Regions from separate parts of the Streptomyces sp. NPDC088812 genome, predicted to be linked through region 1. Evidence: riboswitches for the same ligand, from Rfam matches in the RefSeq annotation. Region 1 holds a riboswitch; each other region holds the start of a gene.
The links. A riboswitch is a leader RNA that binds a small molecule or an ion and turns the genes downstream of it on or off. The one in region 1 is predicted to bind cyclic di-AMP.
Positions count from the first base shown of each region.

Region 2: another riboswitch for cyclic di-AMP. It lies ahead of ACIP67_RS33225 (M23 family metallopeptidase); the one in region 1 lies ahead of ACIP67_RS25425 (transglycosylase family protein).
Region 3: another riboswitch for cyclic di-AMP. It lies ahead of ACIP67_RS35820 (C40 family peptidase); the one in region 1 lies ahead of ACIP67_RS25425 (transglycosylase family protein).

Region 1 is NZ_JBIVJP010000015.1:85,282-88,698, forward strand. It holds gene eno (phosphopyruvate hydratase) at 1-699, opposite strand, end outside; gene ACIP67_RS25425 (transglycosylase family protein) at 1,050-1,811, opposite strand; cyclic di-AMP (ydaO/yuaA leader) riboswitch at 1,816-1,982, opposite strand; gene ACIP67_RS25430 (transglycosylase family protein) at 2,187-3,305, opposite strand.
Region 2 is NZ_JBIVJP010000023.1:49,188-52,604, forward strand. It holds gene ACIP67_RS33220 (GntR family transcriptional regulator) at 1-441, opposite strand, end outside; gene ACIP67_RS33225 (M23 family metallopeptidase) at 785-1,540, opposite strand; cyclic di-AMP (ydaO/yuaA leader) riboswitch at 1,554-1,721, opposite strand; gene ACIP67_RS33230 (M16 family metallopeptidase) at 1,979-3,367, opposite strand; gene ACIP67_RS33235 (M16 family metallopeptidase) at 3,364-3,417, opposite strand, start outside.
Region 3 is NZ_JBIVJP010000026.1:61,774-65,190, reverse strand. It holds gene ACIP67_RS35830 (helix-turn-helix domain-containing protein) at 1-309, opposite strand, end outside; gene ACIP67_RS35825 (ATP-binding protein) at 522-980, shown strand; gene ACIP67_RS35820 (C40 family peptidase) at 1,592-2,065, opposite strand; cyclic di-AMP (ydaO/yuaA leader) riboswitch at 2,069-2,281, opposite strand; gene ACIP67_RS35815 (hypothetical protein) at 2,621-2,929, opposite strand; gene ACIP67_RS35810 (ATP-dependent Clp protease proteolytic subunit) at 2,937-3,417, opposite strand, start outside.

The DNA of each region.
Region 1 (3,417 bases):
GGGGGTGTAGCCGGCCTCCTTGATCGCCTCGAGGATGAGGTCGAGGGCCTCGCGGTTGGAGCCGAGGTTCGGGGCGAAGCCGCCCTCGTCGCCGAGGCCGGTGGACAGGCCCTTGCTCTTCAGGACCTTCTTCAGGGTGTGGTAGACCTCGGTGCCCCAGCGCAGGGCCTCGGAGAAGGACTCCGCGCCGATGGGGGCGATCATGAACTCCTGGATGTCCACGTTGGAGTCGGCGTGCGAGCCGCCGTTCAGGATGTTCATCATCGGCACCGGCAGCAGGTGCGCGTTCGGGCCGCCCAGGTAGCGGAAGAGGGGCAGGTCGCTGGCCTCGGAGGCGGCGTGGGCGACGGCGAGGGAGACGCCGAGGATGGCGTTGGCGCCGAGGGAGCCCTTGTTGTCGGTGGCGTCCAGGTCGAACATCGCCTGGTCGATCAGGCGCTGCTCGGTGGCGTCGTAGCCGACCAGTTCCGGGCCGATCTGCTCGATGACGGCGAGGACGGCCTTCTCGACGCCCTTGCCCTGGTAGCGGTTCGGGTCGCCGTCGCGGAGCTCGATGGCCTCGAAGGCGCCGGTGGAGGCGCCGGACGGGACGGCGGCACGACCCGTGCTGCCGTCGTCGAGGCCGACCTCGACCTCGACCGTGGGGTTGCCTCGGGAGTCCAGGATTTCCCGGGCTACGACGACGTCGATGGACGGCACGAGCATCTCCTTAGTGGGATGTGACGCTGGTTGTGCGGGGCACGTGGGCCGCGGGCGGCCCTTGTTGATCCCTTGATGTGGCCTTGCGACTAGAGCCTAACCGTCCCGGGGCCGCCGACAGCCGACCGACCGCCCCGTGGACAGGCTGACGGTACACATTGTTCCCGCCCGGAACAAAGAGGGTGACCAACAGGCGGATGGCGGGCGGGCAAAGAAATGCCCCGCCCCGGCGCGTACGGGGGAACGCGCGCCGGGGCGGGGCGCTCGCGGGGACGGGGGGGACCCTCACGAGGTCTTCAGTGTGCGGACCACGCCTGTGCGGGAGCTGTGGCCGCCCTGGGAGCCAGGTGTCACTTCAGGTGTAGCTGCTGGCCCGGGTAGATGAGGTCGGCGTCGTCGACGATGTCCTTGTTGAGCTGGAACAGCTTCTCCCAGCCGCCCGCGACGTCCTGCTCCTGGGCGATGGAGCTGAGGGTGTCGCCGGTGACCACCTTGTACTCGCCGTCGCCCTTCTCGACCTTCTGACCGGTCGGGGTGGTGACCGTCTCCTGGCTCTGGGCGGCCGGGCGCTCGGCGGAGCGGGAGGCGCTCTGCTGCTCGGTCGAACGGCTGGTGGTGCCGGAGTCCGAGGAGCCGGAGCCGCTGGAGGTGGAACCGGCGGAGGAGCCCGCGGAAGAGCCGCCGGAAGAACCGCTGGAGGAGCCGGCCGAGGAGTCGGACGAGGAGGAGCCGGTGTAGGCGGCGCCGGACAGGCCCTTGCCGCAGACCGGCCAGGCGCCCTTGCCCTGGCTCGCGAGGACCTTCTCGGCGACCTGGATCTGCTGGGACTTGGTGGCCTTGTCGGCGGTGGCGGCGTACTGCGTGCCGCCGTTCGCGGCCCAGGTGGAGGCGGAGAACTGGAGGCCGCCGTAGTAGCCGTTGCCGGTATTGATGGACCAGTTGCCGCCGGACTCGCACTGGGCGACCGCGTCCCACTCGGAGGCGGTGGCGGCGGAGGCGTTGCCGGCCGCCATCAGCGGGACGGCGACGGCGGCGCCGGTGACACCCGCGACGGCGATGGCGCGGGTGGCCTTGGACGGACGACGGTGCTTGCCCTTGCCGGAAAACAGCATGGATCGATCCCCTCACCGACGCCTGCGAGGTGAGCTGTCGGGTTCGGGCCGGTTGAGTTGCCCGGCCACTCCTCTCCGGGAGGCGTGGCTTCACCCCTAGCCGCGTCCGTCAACCACCCGGTGCGGCACTTACCTTGGGTCCCCCGCTCCTGCCTGCGGCGCTTGACGCGACGACTGTTCCCGGGTGGCCGCTGGCAGGATTCGGCGTTGCGACGGCCGGGGCTCGGATTGCCGAGCGGTCATGACCGTAGGCAGGCGATCGGGGGAATTTCAAAGACGATCAGGGCTTCTGAGACTCATCCCACACTTTCGCCGAACCGGACATTCGACGCGAAGCGTGACGCGAACTCCCCCCGTTTTCACGGCTTTTACGCCCTATTCGGCCCCTGTCGCAAGCGTCTGACCGGGCACGATGTTGCTCGGGTCGGCGCCGATGACGTCCTTGTTCTCGGCATAGAGCGCACGCCATCCGCCTTCGAGGCCAAGGGAGTCGGCGATGGTGACGAGGGAGTCGCCCGCCTGGACGGTGTAGGTCGCCGCCGTTCCGCTGAGGGTGTCGGCGGCGTGCCGGCCGGAGGAGGCGGTGGTGGTGCCGTCGGCCGCGCTCTCGTCGGCGGTACCGCCGCGGTGGCGGCCCGAGCCGTCGGACGCGGTGCCGTCGGACGTGGTGCCGCTGGACACCGCGTCGGCCGAACCGGTGTCGACCAAGCTCCAAGCGCCCACGTCCTGGGTCGGGTTGCCCGAGGCGTCCGCCTCCGGGGCCGCGCTGGACGAGCCGCCGCCCGCCGCGGAGCCGCTCGCACCGGACCCGGTGGACGTGTCGGACGTGGCGGACGTGTCCGACGCGGAGGAGGAAGAGGAAGAAGGGGACGATGCGGACGCTTCCGGGGAATCCGTGGCGGATCCGGTGGCCGCGTCGGTGGCGCCCTCGCCGGAATCCGCCGAGGAGCCGGAGGAGTCGGAGGAGTCGGAGGAGTCGGAGGAGTCGGAGGACTTGGAGGAGGAGCCGGAGGAATCCGACGAGTCGGACGACCCCTTGGACAGGTCGGACAAGCCGGACGTCACGGAGGAGTCGGACGAATCCTCGGCCACGCCGGTGTCCAGGTCCGCCGAGCCGGAGTCCGCGCTCAGACCGGACGTCAGCCCGCACGTGCCCCACGCGCCGACACCCTGGTCCGCGAGGACCTTCTGGGCGACGGATATCTGCTGGTTGCGGCTGGCCAGGTCCGGGCGCGGGGCGTAGTCGAGCCCGCCGTACGCCTCCCAGTTCTCCTGGGTCAGGGACAGGCCGCCGTACTCACCGCCGCCCTCGTCGGCGCTCCAGGAGCCCCCGGTCTCGCACTCCGCCACCGTGTCCCACACCGTGTTGTCCGCGGCGCTCGCGCCGGTGGCGCCGAGCAGCGGGATGGCGATGGCCGAGCCGGTCACACCGGCCGCGACGAGGAGGGCCGGGGCCTGGCGGGGGCGACGATGACGACCGTTCCCGGTGAGCATGCGGGGGGCCTTTCTCGAGACAGCATTGACCCGCGCGACGGGTGGTGCCGAGGCGCCGCGCTGACGAGTGAACGTATCGGCACACGATCACTTGTCACAAGTTAATGCCGCG
Region 2 (3,417 bases), on a different contig from region 1:
GAGCGTCGAGGTCAGGGCATGGCTGCCGGAGGCCTGGGCGAGCGTCTCGTGGAACCAGCCGCCCAGGGAGCGCAGATCCTCACTGCTGCCCCTTCTGGCGCGCTCCTGGCCCAGCCGGACGAGGCCGCGCAGCACCTTGAGGTGCGCCTCGGTGCGCCGCTGGGCGGCCCGGGAGGCGCCGAGCGGCTCCAGGAGCGTGCGCATCTCCAGCAGGTCGGCGGCCTCCTGCTCGGTCGGTTCGGCGACGCACGCGCCCGCGTGCCGCCGCGTGACGACGAATCCCTCCGCTTCCAGCGTGCGCAGCGCCTCCCGGACGGGGACGCGGGAGACGCCGTAGCGGCGGGCGAGGAGTTCCTCGGTGAGGCGGCTGCCGCGCTCGTAGACACCCGCGACGATGTCGTCCCGGATGGCCGTGCACACCGAGTGCGCCGGAATACGCATGACCGACCTCCGCCTTAATCCCCGTGAAACGTCGACGAATGACGTGTGTTCAGTGACTCTATTGCAGTGAGCCGCACATTCCGACGGTGAGCCGGAATCCAGGGATATTTTTTGGACAGCGAGGCGCAGGAAAACGGCGAAAGCCCCGGCCGCAGGGGCCGGGGCGGGAGGATGTGTCGCCGGGTGCCGTGACAGGTGGGGACGCGTCGCCGGGCGGGGACGCGTCGCCGGGCGGGCACGCGTCGCGGGGCGGTGCCGGCGGGCGGGTGGTGCCGGCGGCCGGTGGTGCCGGCGGTTCGCATGCGTCACCGGGTGGCGCCGGAGGCCGAGCCCCCGGACGTCGTCAGAGGCTCACACCGTGCTTGCGGAGGTAGGCGACCGGGTCGATGTCCGAGCCGTACTCGGCGCTCGTGCGGGCCTCGAAGTGCAGGTGCGGGCCGGTGACGTTGCCGGTCGCGCCGGAGAGGGCTATCCGCTGGCCGGCGGTGACCTTCTGCCCCACCGAGACGCTGATCGACGACAGGTGGCCGTACTGGGTGTACGTGCCGTCGCTCATCCGGAGCACGATCTGGTTGCCGTAGGCACCGCCCCAGCCCGCCTCGACGACGGTGCCGGCCCCGACCGCGTGCACGGTGGTGCCCGTCGAGGCGTGGAAGTCGATGCCGGTGTGGCTCCCGGACGACCACAGGGAGCTGCTCGCCCGGTAGGAGGTGGAGACGTAGGAGCCGGTGATCGGCGCCACGAAGGTGTTGAGGCGCTTGCGCTCGGCCTCACGGGCGGCGCGGGCACGTGCCTCGCGCTCCTCCTTGACCCTCTCGGCGGCCTCGGCGGCGGCTTCCTTGCGCGCGGCCGCCGCCTGGGCGGCCTGCTTCTGCGCGGTGGCCTGCTCGTCGATCCGCTCGGCGACCGTGTCGCCGATGGTGACGACGGGGATGAGGCCGGTCTGCTCGGCGGAGGGCTCCGCGGCGAGGGCGGGACCGGAGGCGGCGGTGCCGATGACGCCGGTGGTGGTGAGCGCCGCGATGCCCGCCGCGCGGGCGGAGGTGCGCTTCATCCGGCCGGGACGACGGTGCTTCCCGGTGGCGCAGGTGAACGCCATGAAGTTGAGCGGTCCTTTCCTTCCCTCTCGCCTACCGGGTTAGCTGACGGGTTCGGAGCAGGAAGGTCTCCTACGGACCCCCTCGCGACACGCGCGGGCGTCCGATTCACCCCAGGGACTTCATCGTTGGGTCCCCGGCTCCCCTGGCTCGCGCCGTACGGGGACTCGGCGATGGCTGTCCGGTGCCGCGGATGCGGCGCACTGCCCGACGAACAGCCCGGACGAACCTAGACGCGCCCGCGATCAATCCCCAAACGTGCCGCGGTTTTTGTAGCGCATGCCACAGGGCAGACAGGCAGCCTCTCCCCCAATTCGGACATCCCTTTCAGACATCGGAAGACATCGAAGGGCCCTGGTGACCGGCCGGTCACCAGGGCCCCGCACACACCCGTGTCACCTCGGGGCGCGTGCCTCGCCGTGGGTGGTGGAGCCCCGCGGCTACTCGGCCGGGACGACCTTCACCTCACCGATGCCCAGGGCCTGGACCGCGTCCTTGATCCGGCCCGCGTCACCGACGAGCACGGTCACCAGGCGGTCCACCGGGAAGGCGCTGACGACCGCCGCGGTGGCCTCCACGGTGCCGGTCGCGGCGAGCTGCTGGTACAGCGTCGCCTGGTAGTCGTCGGGCAGGTGCTGCTCGACCTGGTCGGCCAGGGTGCCGGCCACGGCCGCGGCGGTCTCGTACTTCAGCGGCGCGACCCCGACCAGGTTCTGCACGGCGACGTCCCGCTCGGCGTCGGTGAGCCCCTCGGCGGCGAGGGTGCGCAGCACCTTCCAGAGGTCCTCCAGCGCGGGGCCGGTGTTGGGGGTGTCCACGGAGCCGCTGATGGCGAGCATCGCGGCGCCCGTGCCGTCCGGCGCGGAGCGCAGCACCTGGCCGAAGGAGCGCACGCCGTAGGTGTAGCCCTTCTCCTCGCGCAGGACGCGGTCCAGGCGGGAGGTGAGGGTGCCGCCGAGGCAGTACGTGCCGAGCACCTGCGCGGGCCACACGCGCGCGTGCCGGTCGGGACCGACGCGGCCGATCAGCAGCTGCGTCTGGACGGCGCCGGGGCGGTCCACGATGACGACCCGGCCGGTGTCGTCGGCGGTCACCGGCGGCACCGGCCGCGGCTGCGCCGAGGAGCCCGTCCAGGCGCCCAGGGTGTCCCCGAGGAGCCCTTCCAGGTCGATGTCCGTCAGATCGCCGACGACCACCGCGGTGGCCGTGGCGGGGCGGACGTGCTTCTCGTAGAAGGCCCGGACGGCCCCGGAGTCGATCTTCTCGACCGTGTCGGCGGTGCCCTGGCGCGGACGCGACATGCGCGTGCCGGCCGGGAAGAGCTCCTTGGAGAGCTCCTTGGCGGCACGCCGGGAGGGGTTGGCCAGCTCGTGCGGGATCTCGTCGAGGCGGTTGCGCACCAGGCGCTCGACCTCGCTGTCGGCGAACGCGGGCGCCCGCAGGGCGTCGGCGATCAGACCGAGGGCCTTGGCCAGGCGGGAGGCCGGAACCTCCAGGCTCAGCCGGACGCCGGGGTGGTCGGCGTGCGCGTCGAGGGTGGCGCCGCAGCGCTCCAGCTCGGCGGCGAACTCCTCGGCGGAGTGCTTGTCGGTGCCCTCCGAGAAGGCCCGCGCCATGATCGTGGCGACACCGTCGAGACCGGTCGGCTCGGCGTCCAGGGGCGCGTCGAGGAAGATCTCGACGGCGACCACCTGCTGCCCCGGGCGGTGGCAGTGCAGGACGGTCAGGCCGTTGTCGAGCGTCCCGCGCGCGGGGGCCGGGAACGCCCACGGCCTGGCGTCGCCCGCCTGCGGCTGGGGGTGGAAGTCCATCGTGGCGAGCTCGGTCACTTGGCCGCCTCCTCGTTCTCGTCCGCGTCGGGGGTGTCGTCGGTGCCCTC
Region 3 (3,417 bases), on a different contig from region 1:
GTCCCGGTAGGCGGGCGGCAGTACGCCACGGTAGGCGTGCACCCAGTGATCCCGTCCGCCGCTGTCGGCGGACCCCGCCAGCGCCAGCATGAGCTCCCGCATCCGGGGATCGGACACGCCGTAGGCGTCGAGGAGTAACCGCACATCGGCGGGTTTCGTACCGCTGGTGCCGGTCTCGATCCGGCTCACCTTCGACTGGTGCCAGCCCACGAGCCGGGCCGCCTCGCCACTGGTCAGGCCGAGGCGGGCGCGCAGGGCCCGCAGTTCGGCGCCCAGTTTCCGGCGGCGCACCGCGGGACCGTGCTGCATGGAGTTCTCCTTACTCCCTACGAGCCGTCCAAATACGCTCTGCCGTGGCAGAGTTCACCGCATCGAGCGACAGATATATGCACATCTTGGGGGATCGCCACCGGTGGCGGCCCGCTGATGGCAATCTGGCGACGAAGCACCAGTCCGGGACCGTACTCGAACCATCCGCACCGTGTCGGACTCCGGTCCCGTGGGAAAGGGACGGCACCGCCATGGCAGACCATCTGGAAGCATCCCTCACTCTGCCGAGCGATCCCGCCTCGGTGTCCACGGCTCGCGCGTTCGTGCTGACCACGCTGGGGGGATGGGGTCTTCCCGCGGAGGCGGAGACGGCCGACACCGTCCGCCTCATCGTCTCCGAGCTCGCCACCAACGCTGTACAGCACACCTTCGGACAGTCGCCCACCTTCAGGGTGGACCTCCGGCTCGACCGGGACGAGCTGCTGCGCATCGGCGTCACGGACAGCCACCCGCGCTTCCCCAGGCGCCTGCCGGCCGCCGTCCAGCAGGACAACGGCCGTGGCCTGGTGATCATCCGGTGGCTGACCGCGGAGTGCGGTGGCAGACTCCGCGTCCGCCCCACCCGCGAGGGCGGCAAGACCATCTGCGTCGACCTCCCGTGGACGGTGCCCGTGGAGCCGGTGGCGACGGCGGGCCAACAGGAACCTTGACCCCGCTCGGATTCCGGTGGCGGAACGAGGAGCGGTGAGGGGGGTGGGGTGTGTGTGGGGGCGGGTGGCGGACGGCTGTGGGGACGGGGTGCGGGGACGGGGTGCGGAGGGCTCGGGGACGTGCGGGTGCGGGGCCAGTGGGAGGTGCGCGGGGAGGCGGGGGCCGCACGGGCGTGGCCGTCCGCCGGACGAGTGGTGTGCGGGGTGCGGGCGCGGGTGTCCGCCGAACGGGTGGTTTCGGAGGGCGTGAGGGCGGGCCGCGCGCTCGGCCGGCAGAGGCGGCGTGGGGGTGGCAGCGGCTGCCGCCGAGGGACCGGGAACGGCCGAGGGCGTGGTGCCGCGCAGCCGGGCGAGGTCCGAGGCGACCGGTGGGGACGGGCGGGGATCGGCGGCTGCGGAGGGCTGTGCAGCCGTGGAGGACTGCGAAGGCTACGGAGGGCCGCGAAGGCTACAGAGGGCTGTCACCGGCTGCGGGCGGCTGTGAACGGCTGTGTGACGGCCCTGGGCGTGGCGCAGACGGCGCGAGGCCGCCTGACCGGCCCCGGGCTCCGGGAGGCGGGCTCCGGAGGCGGTGGCGGCGCGTCAGGGACGCCGCCACCGCCTCCGGAGGGTCACTTGACCCGGCCGTACCAGACGCTCTTGGTCCAGATCTTCTGCAGCCTCACCACGTCCCCGGTCTTCGGGGAGTGCCAGATCTTGCCCTTACCGGCGTAGATCCCGACGTGGTAGACGTACGACCCCGAGTGGAAGAACACGAGGTCCCCGGCCTTGCGCTTGCTCGCCGAGATGTGGGTGGTCTTGTTGTACTGCTGGGCCGCCGTACGAGGCAGTTTCTTGCCCGCCTTCTTGAACGAGTACAGCGTGAGCCCGGAGCAGTCGAACCTGTTCGGCCCGGCGGCTCCGTACCGGTAGGGCGAACCCTTCTTGGAGGCCGCGATCTGGAGTGCCTTCGTCGCCGGGGTGGCGGCCGCCGCTTCGGAGGCGACACCCGGGACCACGATCGAGCCGCCCACGGCGGCGATGGCGAAGGCCGAGGCCGTGCCGGCCCGGGCCATGAGCGACGGGACACGATTCAGCGCAGTCATGCGCAACCCTTCGTCAGCCGCCTGTGAAGGATGACCTGTCGGATTCGGGCTGGCGAAGTTGCCCGGCCGCTGCTGCGGCTTCACCCCAAGGGCTGCTCGGTCCGGTCATGGCGCGACCGCTCCCGGCGACCCGTCGTGCTTGGGTCCTCCACTCCTGCCGATGCACTCCTGTCGACCGGTCATCCGGGCGGCGGCAGGACTCGGCGTCCGCCCGGACCGCCCCGCCGCTTGTGGCGGGGGCTTGTCGTCAGTCAGGGATCTTGGCGCACCGATGTCCGAAAATCCCAACGCAACCGGGGATTTGTGGGGTTACTCACCACTCACCCGTTCGGGTGGACACCCTGATGGCGGGTCAGGTGTCAAGGCGACGACATACCCCCCGACCAGCACTGGAACCCTCCGTTCCGGCGCGGTGCCCCTCATTTCGCGCAACCGCTGTGGGCTGGAAAAAGCAGCCGAGGATGGGCCGCCCGGGGGTACGCCGTTCGGTCCGTTTCAACTCGGGTCCGCGCGTCACGCTTTCGGCGAACACGGAGCCGTCGGGACACCCGTACGTCATCGGTCGGGGAGCGGAGGCATCGTGACGCGCGCCGTGCGGCGCTCCCCGTCGAGCACGCGCAGCGCCCGCGCGAGCGTCGGCGCGTGCAGTTCGCTCTCGCCCCGCTGGTGCATCAGCGTCAGCGCGTCGCGCAGCGCGGTCGCCCTGCTCACCAGCGCCTGGGCGGCGCGCAGTCCGCGGTAGGTGTCGCCGTCGCGGGCGGGGTTGATCCGGCCGAGCAGGTCGACCACCTCCAGGTAACGGTCGATCAACTCGGCCTCGGCCCGGGTCAGCGCGGGCAGCGGGGGCAGCTCGGGAGGCAGCATCGGCGGCTCACCCCACGCCCGGCAGGCCGCCGGAAGCCCTGCGGGCCGGGACCACCCGGTCCGCCAGGCCGTACTCCACGGCCTGGCGGGCGTCGAGGATCCGGTCGCGTTCGAGGTCGGCGCTCACCTGCTCCGGACGGCGCCCGGTGTGCCGTACGAGCATCTCCTCCAGGCGGGTGCGGGTGCGGGCCAGTTCCCCGGCCTGGACGACCAGGTCGCTGGTCTGCCCCCGCACCGGCTCCGGCAGCGCCGGCTGGCGGAGCACCACGCGCGCGCCCGGCAGCACGGACCGCTTGCCCGGTGTGCCCGCGGCCAGCAGGACGGCGGCGGACGAGTCGGCCCGGCCCAGGCAGACGGTCGCCACGTCGCAGGTGACGTACCGCAGCGTGTCGTAGACGGCCGACATCGCGCTGAACGAGCCGCCCGGGGAGTTGACGTACAGCGAGATGTCCCGGTCGGGGTCCCGGTGCTCCAGGTACATGAGCTGG